DNA from 2 places in the Allobosea sp. GW821-FHT09G06 genome. Region 1 is predicted to be linked to the other one. Evidence: riboswitches for the same ligand, from Rfam matches in the RefSeq annotation. Region 1 holds a riboswitch; the other holds the start of a gene.
What was found. Region 1 has a riboswitch for thiamine pyrophosphate ahead of AC07NY_RS11690 (LuxE/PaaK family acyltransferase). Riboswitches for the same ligand answer to the same signal wherever they lie in the genome.

Region 1 (10,409 bases):
CATGGGCGGCACCTCCTATCGCGTGCCCACCGTCCCGCTCGTTCCCGGCTCGAATGCCGACGGCAAGACCAATTTCGCCGATCTGACCTCGATGCCGGTGCGCTCGATCATCAGCGCGCCGGCCAATGGCACGCGCCTGCCGGCCACGACGCGCGAGGTCACGCTGCGCGGCGCAGCCTGGGCCGGCGACCACAATATCGCGAAGGTCGAGGTCTCCTTCGATGCCGGCCAGCGCTGGCATGCCATGACGCTCGCCAAGCCGAAGAACCGCTACGATTGGGTGCGCTGGACGGGCAAGATCAAGCTGCCGAGCGAGGGCTATTTCGAGCTCTGGGCCCGGGCGACCGATTCCCGCGGCGTCGCCCAGCCGCATGTCGCGACGAACTGGAACCCGCAGGGCTACGGCTCCAACCCGCTCCATCGCATCGCCATCATGGTGGGTTGACGATGGTGTTCGCGCAATCGCTTCGGATGGCCGCTCTCGCGGCCATCCTCCTCGCCCCCTCCGCCGGCTTCGCCCAGGAGGAGACCGCCGAGACGCTGCCGGATTTCCCCGGCCGCGAAGAGACATTCGGCTACTGCATCGCCTGCCATTCGATGAAGGTCGTCGGCCGGCAGGGCATGGATCGCGCCCGCTGGGACGAGACGCTCAACTGGATGACCGAGAAGCACAGCATGCCGGAGCCCGATCCGGATATGCGCAAGACCCTGCTCGACTATCTCGCGCAGGCCTTCCCGCCGAAGGCGCCGGCGAAAAGCGGCGGCTGGGTCAGCCCCTTCGCTCCCAAGCAATAGGATCTCCGAGATGAAGTTCGCAATCCTCGCCGGCGCCGCCCTGCTCGCGGCCGCCACCCAGCCCGCTCGCGCCCAGGACGCCGCTGCCGGCGAGAAGGTCTATGCCCAGTGCCGCGCTTGCCATCAGGTGGGCGAGACCGCCAAGAACCTGGTCGGCCCGATCCTCAACGGTGTCGTCGGCCAGAAGGCCGGCACGCGCGACGGCTATAGCTACAGCGCCGCGATGAAGGATTCCGGCCTCACCTGGAACGAGGCGACCTTCGCCGAATACATCCAGAACCCGCGCGGCAAGGTGGCAGGCACCAAGATGATCTATGCCGGCCTCAAGGACGAGAAGCGCATCGCCGACCTGCTGGCCTATCTCAAGCAGTTCGACGCCGCCGGCAAGAAGGCCGAGTGAGGGCCTCCGTCAGGCCATGACCAGCCCGCCATCGACATGGAGCACCTGGCCGGTGACAAAGCGGCTCCAGTCGCTGGCGAGGAAGAGCACGGGGCCGGCGACATCCTCCGGCGTTGCGATGCGGCGCAAGGGCATCTGCGCGATCAGCATCTCGCGGACTTCCTCCGGCGTCGTCGCGCTCGCCTCAGTCGGGTAGACCAGCCCCGGCGCGACGCAGTTGACGCGGATGCCGAGCGGCCCGAGTTCGGCCGCAAGATTGCGGCTGAAGCCGACGAGCGCCGCCTTGGCGGTCGTGTAGTCGTGATAGGGAATGCTCGGCCTCGTCACCAGATCGCTGGCAAGATTGACGATACTGGCGCCGCTGCGGCGCTGCAGCAGCGGCAGCATCGCGCGGCTGACCGTATAGGCCGCCTTCACCGCGCCCTCGAATTGCTGCTCGTAAGACTCCCAAGGCGTCTCCCAGAAGCGGGTGCGGTTGTCCGGGTCGAAGCGATAGGGCGCGAAGGCGTTGTTCACGACGACGTCGAGCCGCCCGACCTCCTCCGCGATGCGCGTCGCCATTTCGGCGACGGCTTGGGGAGAGGTGACGTCGGCTGCGATGGCCAGCGCCTCGCCGCCGAGAGCGCGGCATTCCGCAGCGACGGCCTCGGCTGCCGCCTCGTTCGTCCGGTAGTTGACGATGACGATCCCGCCCTCGGCCGCGAAGGCCTTCGCGATCGCAGCCCCTATGCCGCGGCTCGCGCCGGTGACGAGGATCGCCCGGTCGCGGAAGCTCACGGTGCGCCGTCCTTCGCGGGGATCAGGTCGCTCTTCACCACCGTCTTCATGTCGATCTGGCGGGTGATCAGGCCGAGGCTGCGGAACGTGTCGGCGCCTTTCTGCAAGGCATCGAGATCGAAGCGGCCAAGCCCTTCGCGCTCCGTCGTCGGCGAGACGCTCGATGCATTGCGCAGCTTGATGATATCGAGGTTCACGGCCTCGTCGCGGCCGTTGATCGCGCGGGTGACGGCGATGCGCGCGGCCTCTTCGGGCTTTGCGATCATCCAGGCGGCGGAATCGCGATAGGCGGCGAGGAAGCGCTTCAGCAGCGGCTTGTTCTGCTCGTAATAGCTTTCCTTCACGACGAAGATGTCGCTCGGCAGGTTGAGCTGGTCGCGGACCTCGATGACATTGGCCTCGCCCAGGCCTTTGGCGCGGGCGACGAGCAGGCCGGTATCGGTCGCGGCGGTGGCATCGACCTGGCCCTGCATCAGCGGCGCGAAATTGAGCAGGCCGGTCGGCTGGACCTGCACGTCCTTCTCGCCCAGGCCCACCTGATGCAGCAGCACGAGCAGGTTCTGGTAGGTGCCGCTGGCGAGGCTGTAGACGCCGATGCGCTTGCCCTTGAGATCGGCGGCGGTGCGGATGCCGCTGCTCTTCAGCGCGACAACGTTGAAGACGTTCTGCGGATAGATATTGTAGATCGCGACGAGCTTCTCGCCCTTGTCGAGCGCGAGATAGAGCGCGGCCGGATCGGTGAAGGCGATATCGGCCTGCCCCGCGAGCATGTTCTGCAAGGCCGCCCCGCCGCCATTGCCCGGCACATAGTCGAGCGCGATGCCTTTCGCCTTGAAGAAGCCCTTGTCCGGCTCCGCCAGCAGGTTGGTGATCTCGCTGATCGGCTGGCTCCAGCCGGCGACGGTGACCTTGTCGAGCGGCTGGGCCGTCGCGGGGGCAGCGGCCAGACAGGAGAGGGCGAGCATGAGGAAGGCGCGCAGCGCGGACATGGATATCTAGCCTTTCGAGAAGCGATGCAGGACGCGGCGCTCGATCAGGCGCACGGCCTCGTAGAGCAGCATTCCAAGGGCGGTGATGACGATGAAGAGCGCGAAGATCAGGCTCGAATCCATCACGCTTTGCGCAGCGATGATCGAGGCGCCAAGCCCGATCCGCCCGCCGATGAACTCGCCGACGACGGCGCCGACCAACGCCAGCACGACGGCGACGCGCAGGCCCGCCATGATGACCGGCAGTGCCGCGGGCAGCTTGAGCCGCAGCAGGGTCTGGGGGCGGCTGGCGCCCAGCATGCGGAAGAGCTCGCGGCGGGAGGCATCGACCTCGTTGATGCCGGTCAGCGTGTTCTCCATCAGCGGGAAGAAGCAGATCAGCGCGGTGATGACGACGGTCGGCGTCATGCCGAAGCCGAACCAGATGATGAAGAGCGGTCCGAGCGCGAGCTTCGGCACGAGCTGGCTTGCCAGCACATAGGGCCGCAGCAGCCGGCTCAGCGCCGGGAATTCCGCCAGCAGCACGCCGACACCGAGCCCGACGACGGCGCCGATGCCGAGGCCGAGCGCCATCTCGGCGGCGGTCATCGCCAGATGCGGCCAGAGCCGCCCGGTCGCGATCTCGCTCCATAGCGTCGCGAGCACGGCGGAAGGCGGCGGCAGGACGAGCGGTGACAAGCCGCCGAACCGGCACCAGGCTTCCCAGCCGGCGAGCAGCGCGACGAGCAGCAGGAGCGAGGGCAGGCGAGCCATCATGCCGCCGGCCTCCTGCTGGCAGCGGCAGCGCCGTCCATGGCATCACGCAGAGCACGGCAGGCGGCGATGAACGAGGGCGCATAGCGCATGTCGCGATGGCGCGGGCGGGCCAACTCGATCCGGCGCACATGTGTCACGCGGCCGGCCGCCATGACCGCGACCGTGTCGGCGAGATAGACAGCCTCGCCGATATCATGGGTGACGAAAAGGGCGGTGGTGCCGCGGAGCGCACAGAGGCGCAGCAGGTCGTCCTGCAACTCCTCGCGCGTCAAGGCATCGAGCGCAGCGAAGGGTTCGTCGAGCAGCAGCAGGTCGGGGTTGCCCACCAAGGCGCGGGCGACGGCGACGCGGCTCTGCTGGCCGCCGGACAGCTCGGCCGGGCGGCGCGTCGCGAAATCGGCGAGGCCGACACGTTCGAGCAAGTCGAGCGCGGCATCCTTGTCGGCGACGGTGGGGCGGCGCTTCAGCGAGACCGGCAGCAGGACGTTGTCGAGCGCGCTCAGCCAGTCGAGCAGCGTCGGCGCCTGGAAGACGAAGCCGGCGCGCGGGCTTGGGCCGGCCAGCGCCGCGCCGCCGATGTGGATCGCGCCCTCGTTCGGCATCAGCAGGCCGGCGGCGAGCTTGAGCAAGGTGGTCTTGCCGCAGCCGCTGCGGCCGAGCAGGCAATGAATCTCGCCGCGCGGGATCGACCAGTCGACCGCATCGACCACGGCCGGGCCGGCCGCGTCGTAGCGATAGCTGGCCCGCTCGATCGTGACGAAGCCGGGCTTGTGCGGTTCAGTCGACATAGGGCGCGAACCCTTCTGCGGCGGCTTCCGCTGATTGCTCGATCTCCGTGAAAGTGACGAGGTCGAGCAGGCTGAAGCGCCCGTCATGATGCCAGCCGGCCTCCGGCGCGGTCATGCGGCCAAGCGGCGCGATGCGGCTGACGCCGACCGAGCCGAGCTTCTCGGAAAGCCGGAACAGCCGCTCGGGCGATGCGGCGATGCCGGCCGTCTGCAGGAAGTTGCGATAGGGCGCGACGAGCGCGGGGACATCGTCGAGGCTTTCGACCGAGACCAGCTTGAGCGTGCGGTTCAGCCCCGTCGGGTTCAGTGCTTCCGGTGTCTCGACATGGACGACGCTCCAATTGTCGGATGGCTCGCCGAGAAGCTCGGCGGCTCCATCCATCGCGCGCGTCTCCTGCGCGCTACGCCATGCGGCGATCGAGGCGGCTTCGCCCTGTGACAATGCACGGCGCGGATGGCGCGAGACGATGGAGCTGAGTTCATGCGCGACGTAATGGGAGAACTCCGAGGGGCTGACCTTTCCGCCACGCTCGACAAAGAGCATCTGCGGAGAGTAGCAGCCCTGCTGCTCGTAGCGCGTGACGTCATGGGCCGCGAGCCGGGCCAGTGCGGGCGCTTTTCGGCTGTCGAGCGCCTCGCGCGCGATCACGCCGAAGCCGATCTTGTGGCCATGCGGCAGGAAGCGGGTCGTGATCGGCAGCTTGGCGCGCAGCGCCGTCAGCGTCTCGTTGCCGCCATAGGCCATGACGGTGTCGGCCGCGCGCAGGAAGACCGGCTCGGCAGCCGCTTCGCCGCCCTTCCACCAGGTGATGGCGAGGCATTCGCCGATCTCGGGGTCGATCTCGGCGAGAAGTTTCGCGAACCAGCCGGCCGTTAGCGGCTCGGCCGAGGCGAGCTTGCCGATATTGCCCGCCTTCACCAGCAGGCCGCAGATCAGGCTCCAGAGCGAGAGCGCCGGCACATTACCCGCCCAGACATGCAGCAGCAGCTCCGGGCCATGGGCGCGCAGATAACCGCCCTTGGGCGTCGGCTGGAAACCGTCGAGCAGGCCGGGATTGGCGAAGTCCTCGGCCAGGAAACGCAGGAGCTGCGGGCGCCGGAAGGTCTTGAGATAGCCGGTGAGGCCGAGCCGGACCGTCTCACGATCATAGCCGGTGACGATCGGCAGCAGGTGCTCGGCCTTGCGCCGCAGCGGGTGGCTGCGGTCGAGCAGGCGCGCGATGGCGGCATCGATCGCGGCGACGATGCGCGCCGTCTCCATCCGTTTCAGCTTGACGCGGGCATTGTCGCGTACATGCGCGCAGAGCGCCTTTGCCTGCGCCTCGTCGAGCTCCGGCAGCGCGATGATGGCGCTCTCGCCCCAGGCGCTGTGACTGACCTCGCGCCAGCGCAACGCCTCGCGGTTCAGGCCCGGCAGATGGCCCGCATGCTCGATCACGGCGATCAGCCTCGCGCCGCTGCGAGGAATTCGGCGACCGCGACCGAACAGCCCTTCGAGGCCTCGCCATCGACACGGCCGAGCAGCTTGAAGCCACCCGGCACGATCTCGCCGGCATCCTCGGTCAGGATCGCCGCGACGCAGTTGAAATGGGCGAGGTCGTGATGGACGATAACGCCGCGCTCGCCGTCCGGCAGGTCGGTGCCGGTGAGCGGATCGACCACGCGGCTGCGGATCCAGTGCGGCCCGGATTTCACCGACGGACAGACGGCATTGCCGTCGTCATAGAGCTGCGAGCTGAGCTCGGTCATCCCGTACATGTTGATGCAGGCCGAACGCGGCACGCCGAAGGCGGCGCTGAGCCCGTCATAGAACTCGTCCGGCCCCAGTTCGCGCGACTGGCCCTTGAAGCCGCCGGTATCGAGAATGCGGCTGCCTTGCGGCAGGGCGAAGCGCCGGCCGCTCGCGGCGAGCGCGTCCAGCACGGGCACGAAGGAATAGCTCGCGCCGAGCAGAGCATAGGGCTCGCCGCTGGCTTCGACTTGCGCGAGCGTTGCCAGCAAGCGGTCGAGGTCGAGACCGGCGGCATTGATGAAGGTCTCTGAATCCGCCGTGCCGCATTCGCGCTTGGCGAGCGAGAGATAGGTGGCGAGCGAGGAGTTCGGCAGCTCCGTCTCGTCCGGGAAGAGGATGCCCATGCGGATGCGCTCGCGCCCACGCATGAAGCGCGCCCGGAAATTCACCAGCATCGAGCGCTTCCAGACGTCGAGCGTCGGGTGGTAGCTGCGGCCGCGGATGCCTTGCGTCGTGCCGCTGGTCATGAAGACGCGTTCGGCTTGCTCCGGCGGGCTACAGCTCAGCGTCAGGTCCTTGAAGGCGGTGATCGGCACGGCCGGGATGTCGCACCAGCGCTTCACCGAGAGCGGCGTGCGGCCGCGCTGCAGGCAGAAGCGCTTATAGGGCTCGTTGTTGCGAAACTGATAGGCGAAGACCTTGAGTGCCATCGCCTCGAACACGGCTTCCGACGCGTCGGGAAGCGCGATGAACGCCGATAGCGCCGCGATGATCTCGGCTTGCGTCACTTCAACCCACTCCGTTCGGACGCGCGGCCAAGCCGAAGCGTCGATCGCTGGAGGATCACGAGCGCAAGCTGGAATCAGGGCCTGTGACGGCCGCATGTCCCGCATCCCTACGCCGGTATGATCCGGATCAGGTTCGGAGGGTCACCGCGTTGCCGGGCTCGAAAGCCCAGCCGGCGGAATCTCAGCCTCCTAGCGAGGCCCCCCTGGGAACGGATGCAGATGACGAGCGGTGGGCCCTGCTGTCAAGCAGTATAGGAAAAGGCGCCGTGAACTGCGGCCACGGCGATCTCGGTGGCGGACTGTGGCGAAGCTGCTCGGCATGACTATGACAGTGCCGTCATTGGCTTCGAGACGGCTCAGATCGGTGCGCCACTGACAACGGCAGCGTTTGTGCGTCCGCAACATTCCCTGTTGCGCTGCATCTGACGACGATGGCGGGTTCAGGCGTTTACCATTGATTCACCAACGCATATCGGCGTCGTCAGCTTTCCGGTAATGCTGGGCGTGTGGTGGTCAATGTTCGATTGAAGCATATCTAGATCGACCTCAATTCAAGAGGATGCGCCAATGACCAGATGCGATAGCCATTCTCGTTCACATTGGGCGATGCGACCTCCTATCGACGATGGCCCGCCCAAATGGAGCTCGCCCTATATCAGCGTGCCGCTGGGCATAATCGGCGCCCTCGTGCTGACCTTGGCTGCAGTCGCCCTGGGCCTCGCTGATGTCGCCAATCGCGCCGCGAGGTCGATGAGAAGTTCTACGCGTTGACGATGGAGCCCTGACGTTGTCGAGGCCGGGAACTGCTATGCTCCCGAGAGTATTGCAGCCCTGTGTCGACGCATCCGGCGTGAGCTATCCGCCGAGATCGCCCGCGATGCGCAGCAGGTATTGTCCGTAGTCGCTCTTCGCGAGCCTCTCGCCCAGCAGCGTCAACTGCGCAGCCGAAATCCAGCCTCGCCGCGTGGCGATTTCCTCGGGACAGGCGATGCGCAGCCCCTGGCGGCTTTCCAGCGTGCGGACGAACTCGCCCGCTTCCAGAAGGCTGTCGGGCGTGCCGGTATCGAGCCAGGCGAAGCCGCGTCCCATGCACTCGACCGAGAGCGCGCCCCGCTCCAGATAGGTCCGGTTGACATCGGTGATCTCGAGCTCGCCGCGCGGCGACGGCTTGAGGCTTCGGGCGATCTCGACCACTTCGGCGTCGTAGAAATAGAGGCCCGTCACGGCCCAGCTCGATTTCGGCGCCTTCGGCTTCTCTTCGATCGAGATCGCCTTGCCGGCTTTGTCGAACTGGACCACGCCGTAACGCTCGGGGTCGCGGACATGATAGGCGAAGACGGTCGCGCCGCTCGCGCGGGCCGTCGCGCGTGCCATCATCTCCGGCAGGCTGTGGCCGTAATAGAGATTGTCGCCGAGGATCAGGGCTGATGGTTCGCCGGCAACGAAATCGGCGCCGATCAGATAGGCCTGCGCCAGCCCGCCGGGATGGGGCTGCTCGGCATAGGTCAGGCTCATGCCCCAGTCGGAACCGTCGCCGAGCAGGCGCTTGAAGTTCGGCAGGTCATGCGGCGTCGAGATGATCAGCACCTCACGGATGCCGGCCAGCATCAGCGTCGAGAGCGGGTAGTAGATCATCGGCTTGTCGTAGACGGGCAGGAGCTGCTTCGACATCGCCAGCGTCATCGGATGCAGCCGCGTGCCGGAGCCGCCGGCCAGGATGATGCCCTTCATCGTTGCTGCTCCTTGCCTTGATCCCCAAGCAGCCGCGCGACGCAGGCACTGAGCGAGCCCTGCCAATCCGGCAGCCTCACGCCATGAGCCTGTGAAAGCTTGCTGCAATCGAGCCTGGAATTCGCGGGCCGCCGGGCCGGCGTCGGGTAATCGGCTGTGGCGATGCGCTTGACCCGGATTGGCTTGCCGCCCTGCCGCTCGCGCTCGGCGAAGATCGCCTCGGCCACATCGGCCCAGACGGCCTCTCCCGCCGCGCTCATGTGGAACACGCCGCGCAAGCGAGTATCGTCCGTCCGTGCGGTCAGATTGCGCGCGACGGTGAAAATCGCATCGGCGATGTCGAGCGCGCTGGTTGGACACCCAGCCTGGTCGGCGACGACGCCGATCTCGTCGCGCGTCTCGGCGAGGTGCAGCATCGTCTTGACGAAGTTCCTGCCGAAGGGGCTGTAGATCCAGGCCGTGCGCAGGATGGCGTGGTTGTCGGTCGCCGCCGCGACCGCCTGCTCGCCGGCGAGCTTGCTCGCGCCATAGGCCGAGATCGGGCCGGTCGCATCGTCCTCGCGATAGGGCCGGTCGAGCGCGCCGTCGAAGACATAGTCGGTCGAGAGCTGGATCACGGGGATGCCGAGCGCGGCCGCGGCCCGCGCCGCCTCGCCGGCCGCCTCGCCGTTGACGCGCATGGCAAGCTCCGGCTCGCTCTCGGCCTGGTCCACGGCCGTATAGGCGGCGGTGTTGACGATCACGTCGGGCCGGGCCGATCGCAGGGCGGGCGCGACCGTCTTCGGGACGGCGAGATCGAGGTCGGGGCGGCGCAGCGCGATGACCTCAACGCCGACCGGAATACGTTCCAGCATGGCGCAGACGACTTGCCCGGTCCAACCGGTGACGGCGATACGGAGTGTCATCAGTCGAAATAACGCAGCATCTCGGCGAGGCGCGGATGCTTGCGGTCCTTGTCGGAGAGGGTGAGGCCGGAGAGCGGCAGCCGCCAGTCGATGCCGAGCGCCGGGTCGTCGAAGGCGAGGCCGTGGTCGTTCTGCGGCGCGTAAGGAGCTGTGACCTTGTAGAGCACCTCGGTATCCGGTTCGAGCGTGACGAAGCCATGGGCGAAGCCGACCGGAACCAGCAATTGCTTCCAGTTTTCGGCGGAAAGCTCGACCGCGACATGCTTGCCGAAGGTTGGCGAGGCGGCCCGGATATCGACGGCGACATCGAGGATGCGGCCGCGCGTGACCCGCACCAGCTTATCCTGCGCGAAAGGCGGCGACTGGAAGTGCAGGCCGCGCAGCGTTCCGACCGGCGCCGACAACGACTGGTTGTCCTGGACGAAATCGAGATCGAGCCCGGCCTCGAAAAAGGCCTTGCGGCTCCAGGTTTCCGAAAAGAAGCCGCGATGGTCGCCGAATTTCTTCGGCGTGACGATCTTGACGGCAGGGATCGCCGTTGCCTCGACGCTCAGCATGTCTTCCCCCGCTCAGGCCGCGCCGAGGCGCTCGCCGCGATAGACGCCGGAACGGATATCGCCCCACCATGTGGGGTTGGCGAGATACCATTCGACCGTGCGGCGCAGGCCCGTCTCGAAAGTCTCCTTCGGTGCCCAGCCGAGCTCGCGGCCGATCTTGCCGGCATCGATCGCATAGCGCGCGTCATGGC
Region 2 (10,409 bases), on a different contig from region 1:
GGCCGGTGAAGGCCGCCGGCCGCTTTTCCAGAAAGGCCGTCACGCCCTCGCGGAAATCGGCGGTCGCCGTCGTCTCGCGGAAGGCGTCGCGCTCTGCGTCGAGATGATCAGCGAGATCGGCGTCCGGAGCTTCCGCCAGCAAGGTGCGGATGCGGCCATAGGCGCCGGTCGGCCCCGCCGCGAGCTTGCGGGCCATCGCCAAGGCTTCGTCGCGCGCCTGGGCGGCCGGCACGACGCGGTTGACGAGGCCGATTTTTAGCGCCTCCTCGGCCCCGAACACATCAGCAAGCAGCGCGATCTCGCGTGCCTTGCGCTGGCCGACGAGGCGGGCAAGCCGATAGGTGCCGCCGAGATCGGAGGTCGCGCCGATCCGGGAATAGGCCATGGTAAAGCGGGCATCGTCGGCCGCGATCGCTAGATCGCAAGCGAGCGCGAGGCTGAAGCCGCCGCCCGCGACCGCTCCATGCAGGCAGGCGACAGAGGGCTGCGGCAAGGCATCGAGCAAGCGCAGCGCCTCGTGCATCGGTGCCATGATCGCCTCGATACCGGCCGCGACATCGCTGCCGGCGAGAAACTGCGAGATATCGCCCCCGACGCAGAAGGAGCGGCCATTCCCCTGCAGCAGGATGGCGCGGACATCGCCGCTGGCCGCAATCACCTTCACCTGTACGAGGAAGCGCTCCGCCATCGGCGCATCGATGGCGTTGAGCTGCGCCGGCCGATTGAGCGTCAGAATCGCGACGCCACCGTCACGGGTGAGCTGAACCGAATCGGATGCGTCGGCCATGGCGGTCTCCGGGAGCAGGGGCTGTCCTCCCGAGGCTAGCACCGGGATCGCCGGCCTCGCGAGGTGCATCTGCACGCATCGGGCATCGCGTTTGCGCGAGGGCCACTGGCCTTGGCCACGCGGCGGCTTCTAGACTGCGCGGGAAACCTGCACCTTCCGAGACCCCATCCCGCCATGAGCCAGCTCTTCAGCCCCTATCAGCTTGGCAGCCTCACGCTCGCCAACCGTATCGTCATCGCCCCGATGTGCCAGTATTCGGCGCAGGATGGCTGCGCCAGCGACTGGCACACTATCCATCTAGGCCATCTCGCTTTGTCCGGCGCCGGCCTCCTGATCATCGAGGCGACGGCCGTCGAGCCGGATGGCCGGATCAGCCCGTTCGATCTCGGTCTCTGGTCCGACGAGACCGAAGCGGCACTCGGCAAGGCGCTGGATTCCGCTCGGCGCTGGTCAGACATGCCGATCGCGATCCAGCTCGCCCATGCCGGCCGCAAGGCCTCCGTCGCCCAGCCCTGGAAGGGCGGCGGCCAACTCGGCCTCGACCAGGGCGGCTGGACGGTCGAGGGCCCCTCGGAGCTCGGCTTCGAAAACTACCCGCGGCCGCCCCGCGCCCTCACCGGGGATGACATCGCCCGCCTGATCGAGGCCTTCGCGGATTCGGCCCGCCGGGCCGTGCGGCTCGGCTTCGCCGCGATCGAGCTTCATGGCGCGCATGGCTACCTGATGCACCAGTTCCTCTCGCCGTTCTCGAACAGGCGCGAGGATGAGTATGGCGGCTCGTTGGAGAACCGCATGCGCTTCCCGCTCGCGGTGCTCGATGCGGTACGGGCCGTGGTGCCGGCGGGCTATCCGGTCGGTTTCCGCATTTCCGGCACGGACTGGGTCGAGGGTGGCTGGGATATCGAGCAGAGCATCGCCTTCGCCGCGGCGGCCAAGGCGCGCGGCGCCGACTTCATCGACATGTCCGGCGGCGGGCTGTCGGCGACGCAGAAGATCCCGCTCGGGCCGAGCTATCAGGTGCCACTGGCGCGGGCCGCGAAGCAGGCGACGGGCATCACCACCATGGCGGTCGGCCTCATCACCGAGGCCGAGCAGGCCGAGGCGATCATCGGCACGGGCGAGGCCGATTTCGTCGCGCTGGCACGCGGCATCCTGTACAACCCGCGCTGGCCCTGGCACGCGGCCGCCCAACTTGGCGCCACCGTCAAGGCACCGAACCAGTATCTGCGCTCGCAGCCGCGGCAATATTCCAAGCTGTTCGCCTGAACCGCACGCTCATCGTCGTTCCGGCCCGGCGCTGCTGACGCGGCTTGTCCGGGCCGGCGAAAACACTTCAATTGCGCCGCCCACTCCCACACCAGAGAGCTGCATGACCGCCTATTCCGACCTCTCCGCCCATTTCGGCCGCATCGCCGCGCTGTCGAACGCCATCGGCATCCTGCAATGGGACAACGATGTGATGATGCCGAAGGGCGCTGCCGAGACGCGGGCCGAAAGCATGGCGCTGCTTCATGTCATGCGCCACGGCCTCTCGACCGATGCCCGCATCGGTGACTGGCTCGGCGCAGCCGAGAGCGACAGCAGCCTCGGCGCCTGGGAGAAGGCGAACCTGCGCGAGATCCGCCGCGTCTGGACCGTCGATACCGCCCTGCCCTCGGAGCTGGTGGAAGCGTCGAGCAAGGCGGTCTCGGCCTGCGAGATGCGCTGGCGTCAGGCGCGGGCCGATGCCGATTTCGCCGGCCTCCTGCCCTATCTCGCCGAGGTCCTGAACCTGCAGCGCCAGATCGGCCGGGCCAAGGGCGAGAAACTCGGCCTCTCCGCCTATGATGCCCTGCTCAACGATTACGAGCCCGATGGCCGCTCGGCCAAGATCGACGCACTGTTCGACGATCTCGCTGCCTTCCTGCCGGGCTTCACGCAAGAGGCGATGGCGGTGCAGGCGCGCCGCCCGGCCCTGGCTGCGCTGGGAGGCCCCTTCGCGACCGAGACGCAGCGCGCGCTCGGCCTCAAGTTCATGGCGGCGCTGGGCTATGATTTCGAGCGCGGCCGGCTCGACATCTCGACCCATCCGTTCTGCGGTGGCGCCGATAACGATGTCCGCATCACCACGCGCTATGACGAGGCCGATTTCACCAAGGCGCTGATGGGCGTGCTGCACGAGACGGGCCACGCGCTCTACGAGCAGGGCCGGCCGCAGGGCTATCTCGCCCAGCCGGTCGGCGCCGCGCGCGGCATGAGCCTGCATGAGAGCCAGTCGCTCCTGATGGAGATGCAGGCCTGCCGCTCGCGTCAGTTCCTCACTTACGCCGCGCCGCTGATGCGGGAGAGTTTTGGAGGTGAGGGACCGGCATGGGACAGCACGGCGATGTGGCATCGCTATACCCGCGTCGAGCCCGGCTTCATCCGCGTCGATGCCGACGAGGTCACCTATCCCGCCCATGTCATCCTGCGCTACCGGCTTGAAAAGGCGCTGATCGCCGACGAGATGCCGCTCGCGGAGTTACCCACCGCCTGGAATACCGGGATGAAGTCCCTGCTCGGCGTCACCGTGCCCAATGACCGGCTCGGCTGCCTGCAGGACATCCACTGGCCGTCGGGCGGCTGGGGCTATTTCCCGACCTATACGCTGGGCGCGATGACCGCGGCCCAGATCTTCGACGCGGCCTGCAAGGCGGAAGGCTCGATCCTGCCCGGCATCGGAAAGGGCGATTTCAGCCCGCTGGTCGGCTGGCTGCGCGCCAATATCCACGGCAAGGGCTCGCTGCTCTCGACCGACGACCTGCTGACCGAGGCCACGGGCCGGCCGCTCGATGCATCGGTGTTCAAGGCCCACCTGCGCCGCCGCTATATCGACGAAGTCTGAGCGCCCTTCATTTTATTTAGTTAAAACAAAAACTTAAGCCATAGCCGATCGCCGATCGGCCATGCAGCTTTCGGGCTTGCATCGCGGCGCCCGAAGCGGGATGTCGGAGGCGACCTCCCGCTTCGGTGACCGATCATGACCCAGACCAAGCCCGCCCCCCGCATCGCCATCACCTACTGCTCGATGTGCAACTGGATGCTGCGCTCGGCTTGGCTCGGGCAGGAACTGCTCTCGACCTTCGGGCAGGATCTCGGCGAGGTCGCTCTGATCCCGCGCACCGGCGGCATCTTCCAGATCCATTACGACGGCGAACTGATCTGGGACCGCAAGGCCGATGGCGGCTTCCCGGATTCGAAGGTGCTGAAGCAGCGCGTGCGCGACCGGCTCGATCCCGAGCGCAGCCTCGGCCATGTCGATGGGCACACGATGTCGGCCGAGGCCGAGAGCTGAGCTTCATACACCTCGCCGTCATCCCGGCCGCAGCGAAGCGGAGCGCCGGGATTCATCGTCGGGCTCCGCGCTCTACGATGGATCCCGGATCGGCGCGGCTTCGCCGCTTGTCCGGGATGACGGAGTGGTTCGATATCAAGCCTGGAAGCGCAGCCGTGCGCCCTCTCAGGCCGCGCGCTTCCGCGTCGCCGCGATCCAGGCCTTCAGCCGGCCCTCGGGATCGGCGTTCAGCGTGATGTCGGTCACCGCCGCGACGATGTCGGCACCGGCCTCGAAGACGCCCGGCGCCCGCTCCAGCGAGATGCCCCCGATGCCGACCAGCGGCAGGTCGCCGATGCGGCGCTTCCATTCGCCCAGCCGCTCAAGACCCTGCGGGCCGAAGCGCATTGCTTTAAGGATCGTCGGATAGACCGGGCCGAGCGCGACATAGTCGGGCTTGGCCGCCAGCGCGCGCTCCAGCTCGGGCTCGTCATGGCTGCTGATGCCGAGCTTCAGGCCGGCCTTGCGGATCGCGCCGAGATCGGCATCGTCGAGATCCTCCTGGCCGAGATGGATGAAATCGCAGCCCTCGGCGATGGCGAGCTTCCAGTAGTCGTTGACGACGAGCACGCAATCGGCAGCGGCACACAACGCCTTCGCCCGGGCGATCTCGCGCGCGACTTCGGTCTCGGAGCGATCCTTGACGCGCAACTGCACCAGCTTGACGCCAAGCGGCAGCATCCGCTCCAGCCAGTCGGCGCTGTCGAAGATGGGGTAGAACGGATCGAGTTTCATGCCAGGAATGCCTTGCCCATGACGGGGGTGGAGGGAGCGGCCATGTCGCGCGCTTCGATCGGCTGCGCGGCGAAAGCCTGTCGGCCGGCGCGGATGGCGAGCGCGAAGGCTTCCGCCATCGCGGCGGGGTCGCCGGCCTTGGCGACGGAGGTGTTGAGCAGGATGCCGTCATAGCCCATCTCCATCGCCTGTGCGGCATGGGAGGGCAGGCCGATGCCGGCATCGACGACCAGCGGGATGTCGGGGAAGTGCTGGCGCATGCTGCGCAGGCCATAGGGGTTGTTGAGCCCCCTGCCCGACCCGATCGGCGCGCCCCAGGGCATGAGCACCTCGCAGCCGGCATCGAGCAAGCGCCCGCCGACGACGAGATCCTCGGTCGTGTAGGGAAAGACCTTGAAGCCGTCGTCAGTGAGGATGCGCGCGGCCTCGACCAGCGCGATCACGTCCGGCTGGAGCGTGTCGTCCTCGCCGATCACCTCGAGCTTGATCCAGTCGGTGCCGAAGACCTCGCGCGCCATTTGAGCGGTGGTCACGGCCTCCTTGACGGTGTGGCAGCCGGCCGTGTTCGGCAGAACCTTGACGCCGAGCTCGCGGATCAGCGCCCAGAAGGCCTGTCCGGCACCACCGGAGGATTCCCGGCGCAGCGACACGGTGACGACCTCGGCGCCGGAGCGCTTCACCGCCTCGGCCAGGATGGCGGGCGACGGGTATTGCGCGGTGCCCAGAAAGAGCGGGTTCTCTGGCTCGAAACCATAGAAGGACGCCATCTCAGCCTCCTTGCATCGGCGCGACGATCTCGATGCGGTCGCCCTCGCTTAAGGCCGTCTCGGCGCGCTTGCGGGCCGGCACGAAATCACCGTTCAGCGCGGTCGCGACGATGCGGCCGGCAAAGCCCAGCTCGGCCAGCGCCTCGGCCAAGGTCTTCGCGGCAACGGTCTGAGGCGCGCCGTTAAGCAGCAACGTCATGCAGCATCTCCGGTGTGGATTGCGGGTTCAGCGCGGCCTCGGCTGCCATCCGCGCCATGGCGGGGCTGAGCAGGAAGCCGTGGCGATAGAGCCCGTTGACATGGATCACCCGACCACGACGCGTCAGCCGCGGCAGGTTGTCGGGAAAGGCCGGGCGGGCATCAGTGCCGATCTCGGCGACCTCGGCTTCAGCGAAGGCCGGATGCAGCGCGTAGGCCGCACCGAGCAATTCCAGCATGGCGCGGGCGGAGATGCGGCGGCGCTCCCCGCTCTCGATCATGGTCGCACCAACCATGAAGAGCCCGTCGCCGCGTGGGACGATGTAGAGCGGGATGCGCGGATGCAGCAACCGGACCGGCCGCGACAGGCTGATATCGTCGCTCCGCAGCAGCAGCATCTCGCCCTTCACGCCGCGCAGGTCCGGCAGGACATCGCGCGCCGCCAATCCCCGGCAATCGAGCACGATATCGGCATCGAGATCGGTGGGTTCGACGGCGCGGTCGAAATGGATGGCCACCCCACCAACGACGAGCCTCTCAGCCAAAGCCGCGATCGCCACGCGCGGGTCGAGATGCGCCTCGCCCGCGAAGAACAGCCCCCGCGAGAATCGTCCGGCGAGATCGGGCTCCAGACCGGCGATGGCCTCGCCATCGATCTCCTCGAAATGGCTGGTGCGCTGGCCGAAGCGGCGCAGCTCCGAACGATCGCGACTGGGCGCCACAACAAGCGTGCCATTGCGCACGACGCCACCGGCATGTCGCTCCCACCAATCGGCCGCCTGCTGGCCGAGCCGGATCACCGGCTCCTCGGCGCTCTCGCCCTCGCACCAGGGCGCGAGCATGCCTCCGGCATACCAGGAGCAAGCCTCGGCGCCGATGCGCGGGCCGCGCTCATGGATGGTTACCTGTGCGCCGCGCGCCAGCAGTTCGGCGGCGCAGGCCAAACCGACGACGCCGGCGCCGACCACCGCGACATTCAGGCCCGACTGAAGGCGTTGCGCCGTCATGCTCTTCCCTGCTCCCGGAAAGGCAGCGGCCTGGGGCACGAGCAAGACATCTGCGAGCCGAAGACCGTTCCCTTCGCCGGCATTACCCGGATCAGGTACGATGGGTTGGCGCGGAACACGCCTCTCAGCCTTTCGGCACCCCAACGGACAGGTTCAATCTAGTGGCTGGCCAGCGGAGGAGCAAGGCAAGCCGACGCAGGGCTCGGCTGTGTGCTTGTGCTGGCTAGCTGCGGGGAGTCGCCAGAGCGCCCCTTCACACGGCAGGGCTTAGGGGTTCGCTTGGACACATGCACAGGCTGCGCAAAGGAAATTGCCGGCGAGACTTGTCAAACGCCTCGGCAATCGGGCATAGAGCCTCTCGCCGGAGACGTGGCCGAGAGGCTGAAGGCACTCGTTTGCTAAATGAGCATACCCCACAAGGGTATCGAGGGTTCGAATCCCTCCGTCTCCGCCACCATTTTTTCCTGTTATTTATCAATCGCTTAGCTTGGAAGTTGTGAGCGATTGTGTAGCAATAGTGTGAGTGCTTTTGTGTAGCGCCGAAAGGCCGCATTCACGACGGGGTTGATGGAGATGGGCTTTGCGAACGAATCGCGCGGGCTAAGGCTCGCGGGATCAAATTTCGTTTATCTCACCGAGGGAGCCTACGGGCTGATTTTTGTCGATCCAAGCGCTGGGCGCATCAGAAAGGTCTATCGCCGAAAACCAAACGAGCAGCATGTTCGGAATGTGTTCGCCGCAGAAACCGAGGCGTTCCGATTGGCGGCAAAATCGGATGCGGTCGCGGCACTTGTTCCCGGCGGATTCACTATCTGCGCGCAGCAGACTATGGTGGATCGCGAAGGGAAGGACGTTTCGAGTGAGCTCTTTGGCGATCTCGCTTTCGAAGTCGACTTTGTTTCGGGCAGCTTTGAAAAGATCGGCGCCATCGCAAGCAGCGAAGCGGACACCATTCGCGACCTCTTTGAGTCCGCAGGGATAATGCACACGAGCGATATGTCCGTGGTCGTCAACGAGCATGGTCAGATCGGCAAGTGTATCGATTTCGCAGTCATTGAACATGAAGTCTGGGCGGATGAGCAGGACTAAAGGTGATCTCCTCTCCTAAACTACCTTCTCTGAGTGGCCGGTGCTGGCGCGCGTCCTGAACGGCGAGAGGGATGGCAGCGGGTTTGAGCGTCGCTATGGTGAGGGAGGGATAGAATAGGTTTCGACGGGAAGAAACGATGGCTGAGATTGCTGGCGACTGTCCTCGGTGCGGAACAGCGCATGTAACCTTCGACGTGAAAGGTGACTGCCTCTTAGGGCGCGAACACGGATGGTCACATATATTCGAAGCCTTTTGCGTTTGCAGAAGATGCAAGAAAGGCACCATATTTGTGCTCTCGCAAGAAAAGGCAAACGCCTTCGAACGTAGAAATAACATTTCTGTATCCGAAATACCAGGCTCTATCGAAGCTGATTTCGGCATAAGGCGATTTATATCGGTAGCTGACGTTAGCGACATTTCTCCCCCGGAGCACCTACCCGAAAATATCAACAATATTTTTGAGGAGGCTGCCCGTTGTATGTCGTCTCAATGCTGGAATGCAGCGGGCACGATGTTCCGGTTGTCGATCGATTTAGCAACAGCACCGCTGTTACCGGAGGAGGAAACACCAGGGCTTACTCAGAAAATGCGGCGTGATCTTGGGTTGCGCCTGCCTTGGCTGTTTGACAATGCAAAACTACCGGAAGATTTGCGCGACCTCTCCGCATGCATTCGTGAAGACGGGAATGACGGCGCTCATCGCGGCACTTTAACTGCGAACGAGGCGGAAGATTTGCTCGATTTCACAGCTACATTGCTGGAACGAATTTACACGACACCTGCTCGGGTGCGGTTAGCTGCCGAGCGCAGGAATGCCCGGCGCGCGAATTGAAGTTAGAGGCCCGCCGATCTGCACCGGCGGGTCTGATGTCATAAATCGCCCTGGGCTTCAGGCGGTGGACTTGCTCTTCGCCAACTCATTGAAGAGTGCGGCAAGAGCCGCGATCTCATCCCCGGTGCAGTCGCCAAGGCGCTTGCCGAGGGGCGTCATCCAATCAAGCAAGCTAACCGGACCCGGCGCAGGCGCCGGCTGGACGTTGGACGGCATCCTGGGCACCTTCGTATCCTTAGGCAACTCAGCCCCAGTATAGGCTTGTCGCCGGAACATTACGTGGCCTCCCGCTTCGTCTCGGCACGAACACTGAGCCGAGGCTTGGGAAGCTCGACACCCATCGCCTCCAAGCGCTCCACGATCATGTCGGCGAGCGCCAAGGTATCGAGGTCCGTATCGTCGGGCGTGGCGGAATAAATCTCATCCGCAACGGCCCCGACCAAAGCCTCGCGGGCCACCTCTCGCTGCAGCATCACGCGCCTACCCCTATCGGCAGCACGCGTGACAATCTCGCGGAGGACGGGATTGAGCGCCATTACTCCCCCTCCTTCAGGTCCGCAGCGATCCAGCCGCGCACGATGTCGCGCGCTACGAAAAGGTTGGTCTCGTCGCTATCGCTAGCCTGAGCCTTTTTCGTCCGCTCGCCATACCGAACGAGGATCATGCTGCCCTCGCGCTGCCACGACGCGGTGATCTCGCTGTCAGGCGCCTTCATCTTGAACTGGTTCATTTTCGCTCCTGCGCTGACAGGGGCGTCAGCCTTTGATCTTATAGCCAAGTCGCCATAGCGAACGCAGAAGATTGCTGACACGCTCCTGCCATTGCTCTCACTCTAGTCCGCGCGCCCGGCGCCGCTGGCGCTCTTCCAGCCGGTCCTCAAGGCACATGATCGGCCAGATATCAGCGTCGCCCAGAATCTCGATGATGGTGCTGCGGAGGTCGTGGCCGGGATCGACGTGCGCTGACATCAGGCGGTCGACCAGCGTGCGGTGCGTCGGATTGGAGAGATAGAGGGCGTGATTGATCGGGCTCATAGGCTTGTCTCTGGCGCCAGTGATTTGGCAGCCAAAGACTCGCACGGCCGGAACCACGCCGCAATAGCTGCGTAGATAAATTAGCAAATAAAAACAACAGCTTAAGTAGGTTCTTACTTACTTTTCTTGCCACGAAAAACCCCTCGCGGCTTGCCGGTCGCGAGGGGTTCAGTCCGCCATTGCCGGCGAGGGCCGGCAATCTGTCAGGCGGAGCACCAGCCGCCGCTAAGAGGCTGGCGATTACGTTATAGCGCAGTCGCCGGTGCGACTGCTGGTGATCGTCAAAACTTTCCGTAGCCCTCGGGGTGTTCGGCCTGCTTCTTGCGCTCGCGGCTCGCCTTCGCCCGAACCTTCGCATCTTCCTTACGGGCGGCTATCTGCTCCGGAGTGCTCCGTTCATCTCGCCGAGCGCGCTCTTCCTTGGACTTCGCGGCCTTCTTCTCGGCGCGACGCTCCGGGGTCTGGCCGCGCTCGGTAACGCGAACAGGGCGCCCTAAGCGAACGGCATACTCCGCCCGCCAAAGCTTGCGGTTCTCCTCCTGTCGGCGTTCTGCCAGCAAAGCCTCATAAGTGTTCGGGTTGGCGAGGTAGGCGATATGACGATCGC

Region 2: it holds a riboswitch for thiamine pyrophosphate, as region 1 does, so the genes downstream of both, thiO (glycine oxidase ThiO) here and AC07NY_RS11690 (LuxE/PaaK family acyltransferase) in region 1, are expected to answer to the same signal.

Annotation. Positions count from the first base shown of each region.
Region 1 is NZ_JBWKOI010000002.1:313,948-324,356, forward strand. It holds gene AC07NY_RS11650 (sulfite oxidase) at 1-445, shown strand, start outside; gene AC07NY_RS11655 (hypothetical protein) at 472-795, shown strand; gene AC07NY_RS11660 (c-type cytochrome) at 806-1,195, shown strand; gene AC07NY_RS11665 (SDR family oxidoreductase) at 1,205-1,972, opposite strand; gene AC07NY_RS11670 (ABC transporter substrate-binding protein) at 1,969-2,961, opposite strand; gene AC07NY_RS11675 (ABC transporter permease) at 2,968-3,717, opposite strand; gene AC07NY_RS11680 (ABC transporter ATP-binding protein) at 3,714-4,505, opposite strand; gene AC07NY_RS11685 (acyl-CoA reductase) at 4,495-5,943, opposite strand; gene AC07NY_RS11690 (LuxE/PaaK family acyltransferase) at 5,949-7,025, opposite strand; TPP riboswitch at 7,112-7,240, opposite strand; gene rfbA (glucose-1-phosphate thymidylyltransferase RfbA) at 7,881-8,756, opposite strand; gene rfbD (dTDP-4-dehydrorhamnose reductase) at 8,753-9,661, opposite strand; gene rfbC (dTDP-4-dehydrorhamnose 3,5-epimerase) at 9,661-10,218, opposite strand; gene rfbB (dTDP-glucose 4,6-dehydratase) at 10,231-10,409, opposite strand, start outside.
Region 2 is NZ_JBWKOI010000003.1:75,299-85,707, reverse strand. It holds gene AC07NY_RS16670 (enoyl-CoA hydratase/isomerase family protein) at 1-787, opposite strand, end outside; gene AC07NY_RS16665 (NADH:flavin oxidoreductase/NADH oxidase) at 962-2,053, shown strand; gene AC07NY_RS16660 (carboxypeptidase M32) at 2,157-3,650, shown strand; gene AC07NY_RS16655 (Rdx family protein) at 3,786-4,100, shown strand; gene AC07NY_RS16650 (thiamine phosphate synthase) at 4,266-4,874, opposite strand; gene AC07NY_RS16645 (thiazole synthase) at 4,871-5,641, opposite strand; gene thiS (sulfur carrier protein ThiS) at 5,643-5,840, opposite strand; gene thiO (glycine oxidase ThiO) at 5,824-6,846, opposite strand; TPP riboswitch at 6,898-6,999, opposite strand; tRNA gene AC07NY_RS16630 (tRNA-Ser) at 7,210-7,300, shown strand; gene AC07NY_RS16625 (hypothetical protein) at 7,414-7,935, shown strand; gene AC07NY_RS16620 (DUF4145 domain-containing protein) at 8,073-8,768, shown strand; gene AC07NY_RS16615 (hypothetical protein) at 9,044-9,304, opposite strand; gene AC07NY_RS16610 (hypothetical protein) at 9,304-9,498, opposite strand; gene AC07NY_RS16605 (hypothetical protein) at 9,596-9,802, opposite strand; gene AC07NY_RS16600 (hypothetical protein) at 10,084-10,409, opposite strand, start outside.